One region of the Enterococcus montenegrensis genome, then DNA from elsewhere that is predicted to be linked to it. Evidence: predicted binding sites of a transcription regulator. Region 1 holds the regulator's gene; the other holds the start of a gene.
The links. The regulator CtsR, encoded in region 1, represses protease genes until heat stress. The targets are predictions, from matches to a motif close to TTGGTCAAAAAAGGTCAAANA.
Positions count from the first base shown of each region.

Region 1 (6,234 bases):
ACACGAGGAATTCCGTCGGAATCCGGGAGGACCATCTCCCAAGGCTAAATACTCCCTAGTGACCGATAGTGAACCAGTACCGTGAGGGAAAGGTGAAAAGCACCCCGGAAGGGGAGTGAAATAGATCCTGAAACCGTGTGCCTACAACAAGTTAGAGCCCGTTAATGGGTGATAGCGTGCCTTTTGTAGAATGAACCGGCGAGTTACGATTGCATGCGAGGTTAAGTTGAAGAGACGGAGCCGTAGCGAAAGCGAGTCTGAATAGGGCGAATGAGTATGTAGTCGTAGACCCGAAACCATGTGATCTACCCATGTCCAGGTTGAAGGTGCGGTAAAACGCACTGGAGGACCGAACCCACGTACGTTGAAAAGTGCGGGGATGAGGTGTGGGTAGCGGAGAAATTCCAAACGAACTTGGAGATAGCTGGTTCTCTCCGAAATAGCTTTAGGGCTAGCGTCGAAGTTAAGAATGATGGAGGTAGAGCACTGTTTGGACTAGGGGCCCATCTCGGGTTACCGAATTCAGATAAACTCCGAATGCCATTCATTTATATTCGGCAGTCAGACTGTGAGTGATAAGATCCATAGTCGAAAGGGAAACAGCCCAGACCACCAGCTAAGGTCCCAAAATGTATGTTAAGTGGAAAAGGATGTGGGGTTGCACAGACAACTAGGATGTTGGCTCAGAAGCAGCCACCATTTAAAGAGTGCGTAATAGCTCACTAGTCGAGTGACCCTGCGCCGAAAATGTACCGGGGCTAAACATACTACCGAAGCTGTGGAGTACACCGAAGGTGTATTGGTAGGAGAGCGTTCTAAGGGCGTTGAAGGTAGATCGTGAGGACTGCTGGAGCGCTTAGAAGTGAGAATGCCGGTATGAGTAGCGAAAGACAGGTGAGAATCCTGTCCACCGAATGACTAAGGTTTCCTGGGGAAGGCTCGTCCGCCCAGGGTTAGTCGGGACCTAAGCCGAGGCCGATAGGCGTAGGCGATGGACAACAGGTTGATATTCCTGTACCCGTTGTATTTGTTTGAGCAATGGAGGGACGCAGGAGGCTAAGAAGTGCAGACTGATGGATATGTCTGTTCAAGCAGTAAGTCTTGAGATGAGTCAAATGCTTATTTCTATAAGGACAAGCTGTGATGAGGAGGGAAATAATAGTACCGAAGCTTCTGATGTCACACTGCCGAGAAAAGCTTCTAGTGAGAAGACAACGGCCCGTACCGCAAACCGACACAGGTAGTCGAGGAGAGAATCCTAAGGTGAGCGAGAGAACTCTCGTTAAGGAACTCGGCAAAATGACCCCGTAACTTCGGGAGAAGGGGTGCTGACCGCAAGGTCAGCCGCAGTGAATAGGCCCAAGCGACTGTTTATCAAAAACACAGGTCTCTGCAAAATCGAAAGATGAAGTATAGGGGCTGACGCCTGCCCGGTGCTGGAAGGTTAAGAGGAGTGCTTAGCGTAAGCGAAGGTACGAATTGAAGCCCCAGTAAACGGCGGCCGTAACTATAACGGTCCTAAGGTAGCGAAATTCCTTGTCGGGTAAGTTCCGACCCGCACGAAAGGCGTAACGATTTGGGCACTGTCTCAACGAGAGACTCGGTGAAATTTTAGTACCTGTGAAGATGCAGGTTACCCGCGACAGGACGGAAAGACCCCATGGAGCTTTACTGTAGTTTGATATTGAGTGTCTGTACCACATGTACAGGATAGGTAGGAGCCGTAGAGATCGGGACGCTAGTTTCGAAGGAGGCAATGGTGGGATACTACCCTTGTGTTATGGCCACTCTAACCCGCACCACTAATCGTGGTGGGAGACAGTGTCAGATGGGCAGTTTGACTGGGGCGGTCGCCTCCTAAAAGGTAACGGAGGCGCCCAAAGGTTCCCTCAGAATGGTTGGAAATCATTCGCAGAGTGTAAAGGCAGAAGGGAGCTTGACTGCGAGACTTACAAGTCGAGCAGGGACGAAAGTCGGGCTTAGTGATCCGGTGGTTCCGCATGGAAGGGCCATCGCTCAACGGATAAAAGCTACCCTGGGGATAACAGGCTTATCTCCCCAAGAGTCCACATCGACGGGGAGGTTTGGCACCTCGATGTCGGCTCGTCGCATCCTGGGGCTGTAGTCGGTCCCAAGGGTTGGGCTGTTCGCCCATTAAAGCGGCACGCGAGCTGGGTTCAGAACGTCGTGAGACAGTTCGGTCCCTATCCGTCGCGGGCGTTGGAAATTTGAGAGGAGCTGTCCTTAGTACGAGAGGACCGGGATGGACTTACCGCTGGTGTACCAGTTGTCTCGCCAGAGGCATCGCTGGGTAGCTATGTAGGGAAGGGATAAACGCTGAAAGCATCTAAGTGTGAAGCCCACCTCAAGATGAGATTTCCCATTTCTTAAAGAAAGTAAGATCCCTGAGAGAAGATCAGGTAGATAGGTCAGGAGTGGAAGTACAGTGATGTATGGAGCGGACTGATACTAATCGATCGAGGACTTAACCAAAGTAAAAGAAAACTCGGAAGAGTTTTGAAAAACTTCAAGATCCAGTTTTGAGTGAATGAAATTCACTTAATTAAATAGTGTGGTGGCGATAGCGAGAAGGATACACCTGTAACCATGCCGAACACAGAAGTTAAGCTTCTTAGCGCCGATTGTAGTGAAGGGTTTCCCTTTGTGAGAGTAGGACGTCGCCACGCGAACTTATGGGGGTTTAGCTCAGCTGGGAGAGCATCTGCCTTACAAGCAGAGGGTCAGCGGTTCGAACCCGTTAACCCCCATATGAGCCGTTAGCTCAGTTGGTAGAGCATCTGACTTTTAATCAGAGGGTCACAGGTTCGAGCCCTGTACGGCTCATAAGAAATATGCGGGTGTGGCGGAATTGGCAGACGCACCAGATTTAGGATCTGGCGCCTTACGGCGTGGGGGTTCAAGTCCCTTCACCCGCATAAAAGGCCGGCTTAGCTCAGTTGGTAGAGCATCTGATTTGTAATCAGAGGGTCGAGGGTTCAAGTCCTTTAGCCGGCATCAAAACCATGCGGAAATAGCTCAGTGGTAGAGCACCACCTTGCCAAGGTGGGGGTCGCGGGTTCGAACCCCGTTTTCCGCTTTACTTTAAAAAGTAAAAAAGCCGGGGTGGCGGAACTGGCAGACGCACAGGACTTAAAATCCTGCGGTGAGTGATCACCGTACCGGTTCGATTCCGGTCCTCGGCATTAGAAAGATGCGCCCATAGCTCAACTGGATAGAGTGTTTGACTACGGATCAAAAGGTTAGGGGTTCGACTCCTCTTGGGCGCGTAGTCTTTTTATTTTTTATCGGGAAGTAGCTCAGCTTGGTAGAGCACTTGGTTTGGGACCAAGGGGTCGCAGGTTCGAATCCTGTCTTCCCGATTTTTTTTATTTTAGGCTTTATTTCTAAATGAATTTAAGCTATAATGTTGTCAGACTTAATTTAATATTTATGCGCCCATAGCTCAACTGGATAGAGTGTTTGACTACGGATCAAAAGGTTAGGGGTTCGACTCCTCTTGGGCGCGTCTTAACGAAATCATATTAAGGATTTCGTTTTTTTGTATATCAAAATAGTTCTCTCAAGGTCAAAATTTTATTAGCTATGATTTTGTTTAAAAAATAGACAAGCTAGTAAATTATTTAGTGAATTATAAGGAAAAATAGTATGTGATTAGCTCAAATTAATGTATGAATATTCATTGTGTTAGATTTTTTACTTTTGTGAAAGTTGCGGTAAAATAGAGAAGTAACTTTTATTTCCTATAAAGAAGTTACAAAGCAGTTCGTGTGTACGTGTTTTACTTTTTCTTCCACTAATTCTTAAAGGAATGTTGTGATTCAGTCATGTTCCTTTAATTATCCAGCTAAGTTGGGTATAATTAAGGTCAGAATTAGTCAAGGGAGGGAAATCGCATTATGAGTCGTCACAACACTTCTGATTTAATTGAAGCTTATTTGAAAAAAATTTTGGAAGATAGCGAAATGATTGAAATCCGTCGCACCGAGATGGCTGATTTATTCAACTGTGTACCATCCCAAATTAATTATGTCATTAATACGCGTTTCACAATTCAACGGGGCTATGTTGTTGAAAGTAAGCGCGGTGGCGGTGGCTATATTAGAATTGAAAAAATCAAAATTTCTGACAATCATCGCTTTTTAGAGCAAGTAGATCAACTTTTTGTCGATACACTAGGTGAAAAAGATGCTTTAGCCATTATTCAAAAGCTATACGAAGAAGATATTTTAACCAAAACAGAAGGTAATTTAATTTTAGCGGCTTTGGCTAAAAGTACGCTGGGACGTTTTAAAAATGAAAATGAAATTCGAGCTGGCATGTTACATGCAGTGCTAGAGCGATTAAGTTATGAGGATAGGAAGTGAGTCAGATGGATGAATTATTTACAGAAAAAGCCAAGGCGGTCTTGACGATTGCCCAAGAAGAAGCAAAAACTTTCAAACATCAGTCAGTCGGTTCAGAACATCTACTATTGGCTTTGATTATTGAACAAGATGGTATTGCTGGAAAAGTTTTACGGGAAATGAGCGTTACTGAAACAGATGTTAGAGAAGAAATTGAGCATTTAACTGGCTATGGCACGATGAAATCTTATCCGGCTGGAGTTTACTTACCGTATTCACCACGGGCAAAACAAATTTTTGCCTATGCAGGTGACGAAGCAAAACGCTTAGGCGCTCCGAATATTGGCACAGAGCATTTACTACTGGGACTTTTACGCGATGATGAAATTCTTGCTTCTCGCATCATGGTCAACCTTGGTTTGAGCTTAGCTAGAATGCGCCAACTTTTGAAAAAGAAAATGGGCGTAAGTGAAAGCAAGGCACCCAATAACGGGTTAGGAGGACGCCGCAGACAAGCGCCTCAGGGTACAAAAGGCATGCAGCAAGGTACGCCGACGCTAGACGGCTTAGCTCGGGATTTAACGAAGCTTGCCAGAGAAAACCGCCTCGATCCCGTGGTAGGCCGCAGTAAAGAAGTAAAACGTCTGATTCAAATCCTCTCGCGCAGAACGAAAAATAATCCTGTTTTAGTAGGGGAACCTGGTGTTGGGAAAACAGCTATTGCAGAAGGTTTAGCGCAACAGATCGTGCGGGGCGAAGTTCCGGAAGATATGCAGCAAAAACGTTTGATGATGCTGGATATGGGTTCTCTTGTAGCGGGTACGAAATATCGTGGTGAATTTGAAGACCGGATGAAAAAAATCATTGATGAAATTTATCATGACGGGCAGATTATCTTATTCATCGACGAGCTGCATACTTTGATTGGTGCCGGCGGAGCTGAAGGGGCCATTGATGCTTCCAATATTTTGAAACCGGCTTTAGCTCGTGGCGAGTTACAAACAATTGGGGCCACCACGCTAGATGAATATCAAAAGTATATTGAAAAAGATTCTGCATTGGAACGTCGTTTTGCTCGTGTGCAAGTCGATGAGCCAACGCCAGAAGAGGCCGAAGAGATCTTAAGAGGCTTGCGTCCTCGTTACGAAGAACATCATGGTGTTGAAATCTCTGATGAAGCATTACATGCGGCTGTCCAGTTGTCTGTTCGCTATATCAATTCGCGGCAGTTACCAGATAAGGCAATTGATTTAATGGATGAGTCTTCAGCAAAAGTGCGTTTGGATAAAGCAGATGAACCTTCTGAAATTATCGGTTTGCAAGAAGACATTGCAAATCTGATGAGTGAAAAAGAAGAAGCAATTCAAAATCAAAACTTTGAAGCGGCAGCTCGTTTACGCCAAAAAGAGAAAAAGTTAAGTCAACGTTTGGCAGAATTAGCCTTTGCGGAAACAAAAGAAGCCTCTGGTTTTGCTGACCGTGTGACAGCAGAAGATGTCGCAACTGTCGTTTCTCAGTGGACAGGTGTACCGTTGCAACAAATGGAGAAAAAAGAAAGCGAACGCCTCCTAGATTTAGAAAAAATTCTCCATCAACGGGTAGTGGGCCAAGAAGAAGCAGTTAAAGCTGTCGCACGTTCGATTCGTCGTGCTAGAAGTGGCTTGAAAGATCCAAATCGTCCAATTGGTTCCTTCATGTTTTTAGGACCAACTGGTGTTGGGAAAACCGAATTGGCCAAAACGCTAGCAGAAGCGATGTTTGGCAGTGAAGATGCACTGATTCGCGTGGATATGTCAGAATTTATGGAAAAATACAGTACGAGCCGTCTGATTGGTTCTCCTCCAGGTTATGTCGGGTATGACGAAGGTGG
Region 1 covers NZ_CP120467.1:80,090-86,323, forward strand. Annotated here, with positions in the region: rRNA gene P3T75_RS00340 (23S ribosomal RNA) at 1-2,493, shown strand, start outside; rRNA gene rrf (5S ribosomal RNA) at 2,572-2,687, shown strand; tRNA gene P3T75_RS00350 (tRNA-Val) at 2,696-2,768, shown strand; tRNA gene P3T75_RS00355 (tRNA-Lys) at 2,772-2,844, shown strand; tRNA gene P3T75_RS00360 (tRNA-Leu) at 2,855-2,936, shown strand; tRNA gene P3T75_RS00365 (tRNA-Thr) at 2,943-3,015, shown strand; tRNA gene P3T75_RS00370 (tRNA-Gly) at 3,026-3,097, shown strand; tRNA gene P3T75_RS00375 (tRNA-Leu) at 3,118-3,203, shown strand; tRNA gene P3T75_RS00380 (tRNA-Arg) at 3,214-3,287, shown strand; tRNA gene P3T75_RS00385 (tRNA-Pro) at 3,307-3,380, shown strand; tRNA gene P3T75_RS00390 (tRNA-Arg) at 3,453-3,526, shown strand; gene P3T75_RS00395 (CtsR family transcriptional regulator) at 3,918-4,385, shown strand; gene P3T75_RS00400 (ATP-dependent Clp protease ATP-binding subunit) at 4,391-6,234, shown strand, end outside.

Region 2 (6,234 bases), 1.1 Mb from region 1:
AAACGCAGTCATTTTCATTGGGAAGAATACTGGCGTTATGAAAATGAAGAGGAACGGACTGCCGCAATTTATTATGACGGCGCTGGTAAGCCAACGGGCGTTTTATTTTATTGGGTCGCCGAAGAAATTTTTCATGTTAAAGAAATGTTTTATTTAAATCAAGAAGCTCGCAACGGCTTATGGAATTTTATTTCTGCGCATTTTTCGATGGTTTATTGGGTAAAAGGAGATATTTATAAAAACGAACCATTGGCCTTTTTACTAGAAGATAGTCAGATTACGGAAACAATCGAACCTTATTACATGGCTAGAATTGTGGATGTTGCAGAGTTTTTAAAAAGATTTCCTTTTGAATCTTTTGACGGTGCTTTTCACTTTGTCGTAACCGATCCCATTGCGGATTGGAACAATGATACTTTTTCTGTTATGAGTAAAGATGATGAAGTTGTAATTCAAAAAGGTGTTGCTATAGGCCCAAGTGTCACAATTGATATTCAAACTTTAAGCTGTCTTTTAATGAATTATCGCCGCGCTTCTTATTTATACCGCATTGAACGTCTACAAGCCGCTAGCAAGAAAACAATTCATTTATTAGAGCAAATTATCCCCGACATGGAAGCTTACTTTAGTGATTATTTCTAAACAAAAAAATACGTGGTACTTATTTACGCTAAAAAAATAAACGTAATCTGCTACTTATGGAACCCTTTTAATTTGTAATAATGGACCTGTGATAGGCTTATCAGCTTATCACAGGTCCATTTGCAAATTACAGATGCATTTTACACTGGGCAACTTTTACTCTTATCGATTTTACAGATAGGGTAATTGAATAATGGTTTCTGCTTTTCCTGCAACTTCTTCATAATACTCATAGCTTTCATAGGTAAATGTGCCTTTTTCTTTTTCTATTTCTTCTAAAAGCAAGCGATAAATTAGTTCACTATCGTTATCATCTTCTAAAAAGCTGGCTACGGCAGCATTAAAAGCTGGCCGTTTTCTGATTTTTAAAGGTGATGCAACAGAAAATTCTTTTTCAATTGGCAAACAAAATCCGACTTTTAAAGGGTCAGTGTGAATTTCACCTTTACTTTCGACTGCTAAATAATGAACGAAAGGTTCTCCTTTGACTGCCACACCCGCACTAAGAAGGGCTGTCGCCATTTCTTCATAGGCATCTGCCAATGCTGTACCAAAATCCTCCGCATCGATTTCTTGTTCTTTTTCTAACAACAACACTTCTGGTACAATCTGCGTTTTTATTTCCATTTGACTATCTCCTTTTATCCTCTTTTTTCTAATTATAGTGGAGAATGGATTTTTCACCTAGTAATTCGTCACCTGCAAAAGAAAAAAAACCAGACATCACAGTCTGGTTCCCTTTTTGTAAATGACACTTTCCATTTAACACAATTTATCTTTTTTCTTATTTTTCTGCCATTGCTTCATTTTGAAAAACCAATTGGTCATTTAAAAGACTGATAGTAACTTTGGTCTTTGGCAAAACTCGACCAGACACAATTTCTTTAGCCAGTGGCGTTTCCACCTCACGGGTAATAAAGCGTCGCAAAGGCCGCGCACCATATGCTGGTTCATATGCATTTTCAGCAATCCAAACTTTCGCAGCTTCATTAATTTCTAGGACGATTTCTTGATCTTCTAAGCGCTTGGACAATTGTGCAATTATTTTATCGACAATTCCTTTTACGTCTTCAAGGCTTAGTGGTGTAAATAAGATTGTATCGTCAATCCGATTTAAGAATTCTGGTTTGAAGTGGCCCCGTAATAAATTCATGACTTGCTCTTTCACATCTTCTTTAATCGTGCCTTCTTCTGTCACACCTTCTAATAAAAACTGTGAACCAATGTTACTTGTCATAATCATGACTGTATTTTTAAAGTCTACCACCCGTCCTTTTGAATCCGTCAAGCGACCATCGTCTAAAACTTGTAATAAAATATTAAAGACATCCGGATGTGCTTTTTCTATTTCATCTAGAAGAACAATGGTATAGGGATTGCGACGAACAGCTTCTGTTAATTGGCCACCCTCTTCATAGCCGACATAGCCTGGAGGTGCACCAACCAAACGTGAGACCGCATGCTTTTCCATGTATTCACTCATATCAATTCGCACCATATGGTCTTCTGAATCAAACAAGTTTTCAGCTAACGCTTTTGCTAATTCTGTTTTACCAACGCCGGTTGGTCCTAAAAACAAGAAAGAACCTAATGGACGATTGGGATCTTGTAAACCCGCACGAGAACGAATTACCGCATCACTTACCGCATTGACGGCCTCATCTTGACCAATGACCCGTTTATGCAGTGTTTCGTTTAGCTTCATTAGTTTTTCCCGTTCTCCTTCAACTAATTTCGTTACGGGAATTCCGGTCATACGACCGACAACAGCAGCAATTTCTTCTTCTGTAACCGATTCTTGTACTAAGCGCACATGATCGTCGGTCCCTTTTTCCTCTAGTGTTTCCAATTCCTTTTCTAATTGAGGAATGGTTCCATGACGGAGCACGGCTGCACGTTCTAAGTCATAATTATTTTCAGCATCTTCTAATTCGTGCTTAGCCTTATCGATTTCAGAACGTTTATTGGTAATCTGGTTCACTTCTTCTTTTTCAGTTTCCCATTGCATCTTCATGGCGTTTGCTTCTTCTCTAAGTTCAGCCAACTCTGCTTGCAAAATTTCTAAACGTTTTTTCGATGCGTCATCGCTTTCTTTTTTCAACGCTGCTTCTTCAATTTCAAGTTGCATTAAACGTCTGGTTACTTGGTCTAATTCTGTCGGCATAGAATTCATTTCCACCCGAATTGTCGCACTTGCTTCATCGACTAAGTCAATCGCTTTATCTGGTAAAAATCGATCGGTAATATAACGATCAGAAAGCGTCGCAGCAGCAACTAAAGCATTATCGTGAATATTAACGCTATGGTGAATTTCAAATCTTTCTTTTAGTCCCCGTAAAATCGAGATTGTATCTTCCACTGTTGGTTCTGCGACTAAAACTTTTTGGAACCGGCGTTCTAGCGCCTTATCTTTTTCCATATATTGCCGATATTCATCTAATGTTGTAGCACCAATCATATGCAATTCACCACGGGCAAGCATCGGCTTTAATAAGTTTCCGGCATCCATGCTGCCTTCGGTCTTGCCAGCCCCCACGATGTTGTGAATTTCATCAATAAAAAGAATAATGCGCCCATCTGCTTTTTTCACTTCTTTTAAAACCGCTTTTAGTCGCTCTTCAAATTCGCCACGGAATTTAGCGCCGGCAATTAATGAACCCATATCAAGAGAAAAAATCGTTTTATCCTTTAAATTTTCTGGAACATCTTTGCGCACAATCCGTTGGGCTAGTCCTTCTACGATAGCCGTTTTACCAACCCCAGGCTCCCCGATTAAAACAGGATTATTTTTTGTTTTTCGTGATAAAATCCGAATGACATCACGAATTTCTTCATCCCGTCCAATAATAGGATCCATCTTACCAGCTTTAACTTGTTGCACTAAATCGACACCGTATTTTTCCAATGCTTTATATTGTTCTTCTTGATTTTTTGAGGTCACTTTTTCTCCTCCACGCATTACTTCAATATTGTGGCGTAATTCTTTTTCCGTAATTCCTTGGTTCACCAAATATTTCGTCAAACGATAATTTTTTAATTTCATTAATGCTAAAATTACGATTTCAGTGGCTAAAAATTCGTCTCCGAAACTTTCCCGTAATTGGTCTGCTTTATTTAATAGATTAAATAAATTTTGGCTCATGCTTTGACCATAAGCTACATTTCCGCCAGCTACACTTGGGTATTCATCAATTGCCTGATCGACTTCTCTTTCAAAAGATGCAACATCTACACCAGCATCCGTATAAAAATTACGTCCAAAATGATTTGGTTGTAAGAAAATTTTCCATAAATGAGCAATGTCGATTTCTTGATGATGACGTGTTACCGCAACTTGCTGTGCTTCTGCGATAGCTTCTTGTAAAGTTGTCGTCATTTTTTCAATATTCATTTGCCATTCCTCCTAAAGTCTTAATTTACTGTGAGCTCAACTACTTTTATCATACTACTATCTCACCTTTTTGGCACGAATGTCGTAGTATTGTTCCTTTACTCACAATATAATAATACGCCTTTGGTCAGTAATGGTCAAACGAAATGCTCTCAAATTTAGCAAATTATTTATGAAATACTAACAAAATGACCGATCTTTCTAACTGGAATCATAGACCACTTGCAAGCCATTTTTATTTAAACTTGTGCCCGCTGGAACAATCATTTCAGCTAAATGAGGAATGGCCTTTTCCCCTATTTTTGCAATGAGAAGCAGTCGCTGAAATTGCCGTAATTTGTGCAGCATATAAAACCATTGAATATTTGAAAAAAGCGCTCGAAAATAATGTAAATGAGCAATCATAAAGTGGTTCCAATGCTTATTTTGATAAATCGCAATGACTTCTGCTTGATATAGTTCAAGACGTAAAGGCGCTATCTTAACAAACAATTTACTACAAACATCAATAAAACGTAAATACGTTAAAAAGCGTCTTTCATCTTTGGTTTCTTTTAGAAAAACTTTCAAACGTCTTGCCGTTGTCTCTGCTTTAAAATAACCTAATTGATTTGGACTCACGACTAAATACACCTCGATCACTTCCCCTCACTTTAACAACGAAAAAAATAAAGATAATGTCAAAAAAAATCGGAGGAAAATTCCTCCGATCTTTTTGCAGTATGCTATTTATCGTCTTTATCGTTTTTCTTTTTCCATAAGAATACTGCACCACCGGCTAATATAACGCCGAATAATGAGAAGGCTGCTTTGCCTTCGTTGGTTCTTGGTAACATCCGTCGCGCTGTTGTTGCAACGGTATCAACCAACTCGCCAAGTGTTTGTGGTAGTCGACCACGAGTTCTCGTTGGTTCTGCTGGTGTTGATGATTCAGTTGGTGGTTCTTCTTGCGTATTATAGACACGAGGCGTTTTTTCTTCCATCGCTTGCGCTGGAACTTCACCGTCTGGATTTTCCAACATTGGTTGTCCATCAATTAATACTGGCAAGTAATTGCCATCTTCATCGTACCAAGATTCTGGAACTTCAATTTTGATTCGTTTTTCTTTATTGCCGATTACAAACCCTTCAGCACTCTCCAATTCCTCAAAGTAGAAGGTTCCCGATGGTAAAAAGCGTGCACCCGTATTTACCAAACCATCTTTATCAGACTCAAAAATATTAACACGATCATCATAAAGCGGATCTTCTGATTCCACCCATTTGTTCTTCAAGTCATTAACATCACTCATGTCCAGATAAAGTTTCTTGCCATCCTCTTCACGATATATTGCAAATTTCGCGCCGGCAATTGGTCCTAAATCTTCACCATTTGCTTGTTGCCCAAATTTAAAGAAGTACGGATCACGGACATAGCCCACATTTTTAGGATAAAGATGAATTTGCGTTAGACTTTCGTCATTGACATAAATTGGTAGGCTGATTAAAAGTGGTCGACCTAATTTTTCCATATCCACGTTTAAATCTTTTTTCTCTGTCAGACCTGTTTCAAGAATCAAATAGGCTGCCTCTTCATCGCCACTTTTAACTGGTAATTTAGGAAATGTTGCAATTCCTTCTAACGTTCGGCCATCTGGCATTTCCGTTTTTTGTGAAACAATCGCTTGCGCGTTTACTTTAGTTAAATTTGACTCCTCCGCCATTTTAATTGCTTCTTTTCGGGCTAGAGTTGCGATATAGTCAACAAAATCTTTTTGGGAAGAAACTTTGACTCCATTTGGCAGTTGCCCTTTTTCTTTGACATCTTTATACCAAGGGGTTGCATCGTAGATATCAAACATCGCACCATTTAACGGTAGTGAATTTTCTAGTAACGTATTATCTTGCTCTGTTAATTGTTCACCCACAATTTGCAGACCATCATTTTGATACTCCCAATCTTCCAGCTCTTTATTATTTTTCCAACGAAGATCACGGAAAATTCGTTTGTGCAAATAAATTGTCACTTCTTCAGGATTATCGGCGGCCTCTGCGATGGTTTCGCCATTACTAGTAAAAGTAAGGACTAAAGGTAATAGCAGTAACAGTGCTAGTAAGCTTGTCATAATCTTTTTCATTTTAAGCGCCTCCTTTCTTATTACGATAAACATAAAAGGCGCCTAATCCTCCGACAATTGCCAGAACTACTATACATTACGTTT
Region 2 covers NZ_CP120467.1:1,226,505-1,232,738, reverse strand. Annotated here, with positions in the region: gene P3T75_RS06030 (GNAT family N-acetyltransferase) at 1-642, shown strand, start outside; gene P3T75_RS06025 (hypothetical protein) at 814-1,269, opposite strand; gene clpB (ATP-dependent chaperone ClpB) at 1,427-4,033, opposite strand; gene P3T75_RS06015 (hypothetical protein) at 4,235-4,654, opposite strand; gene P3T75_RS06010 (pilin N-terminal domain-containing protein) at 4,759-6,150, opposite strand; gene P3T75_RS06005 (hypothetical protein) at 6,171-6,234, opposite strand, start outside.
Region 2: the regulator CtsR is predicted to act here: its motif matches at 4,157-4,177, upstream of clpB (ATP-dependent chaperone ClpB).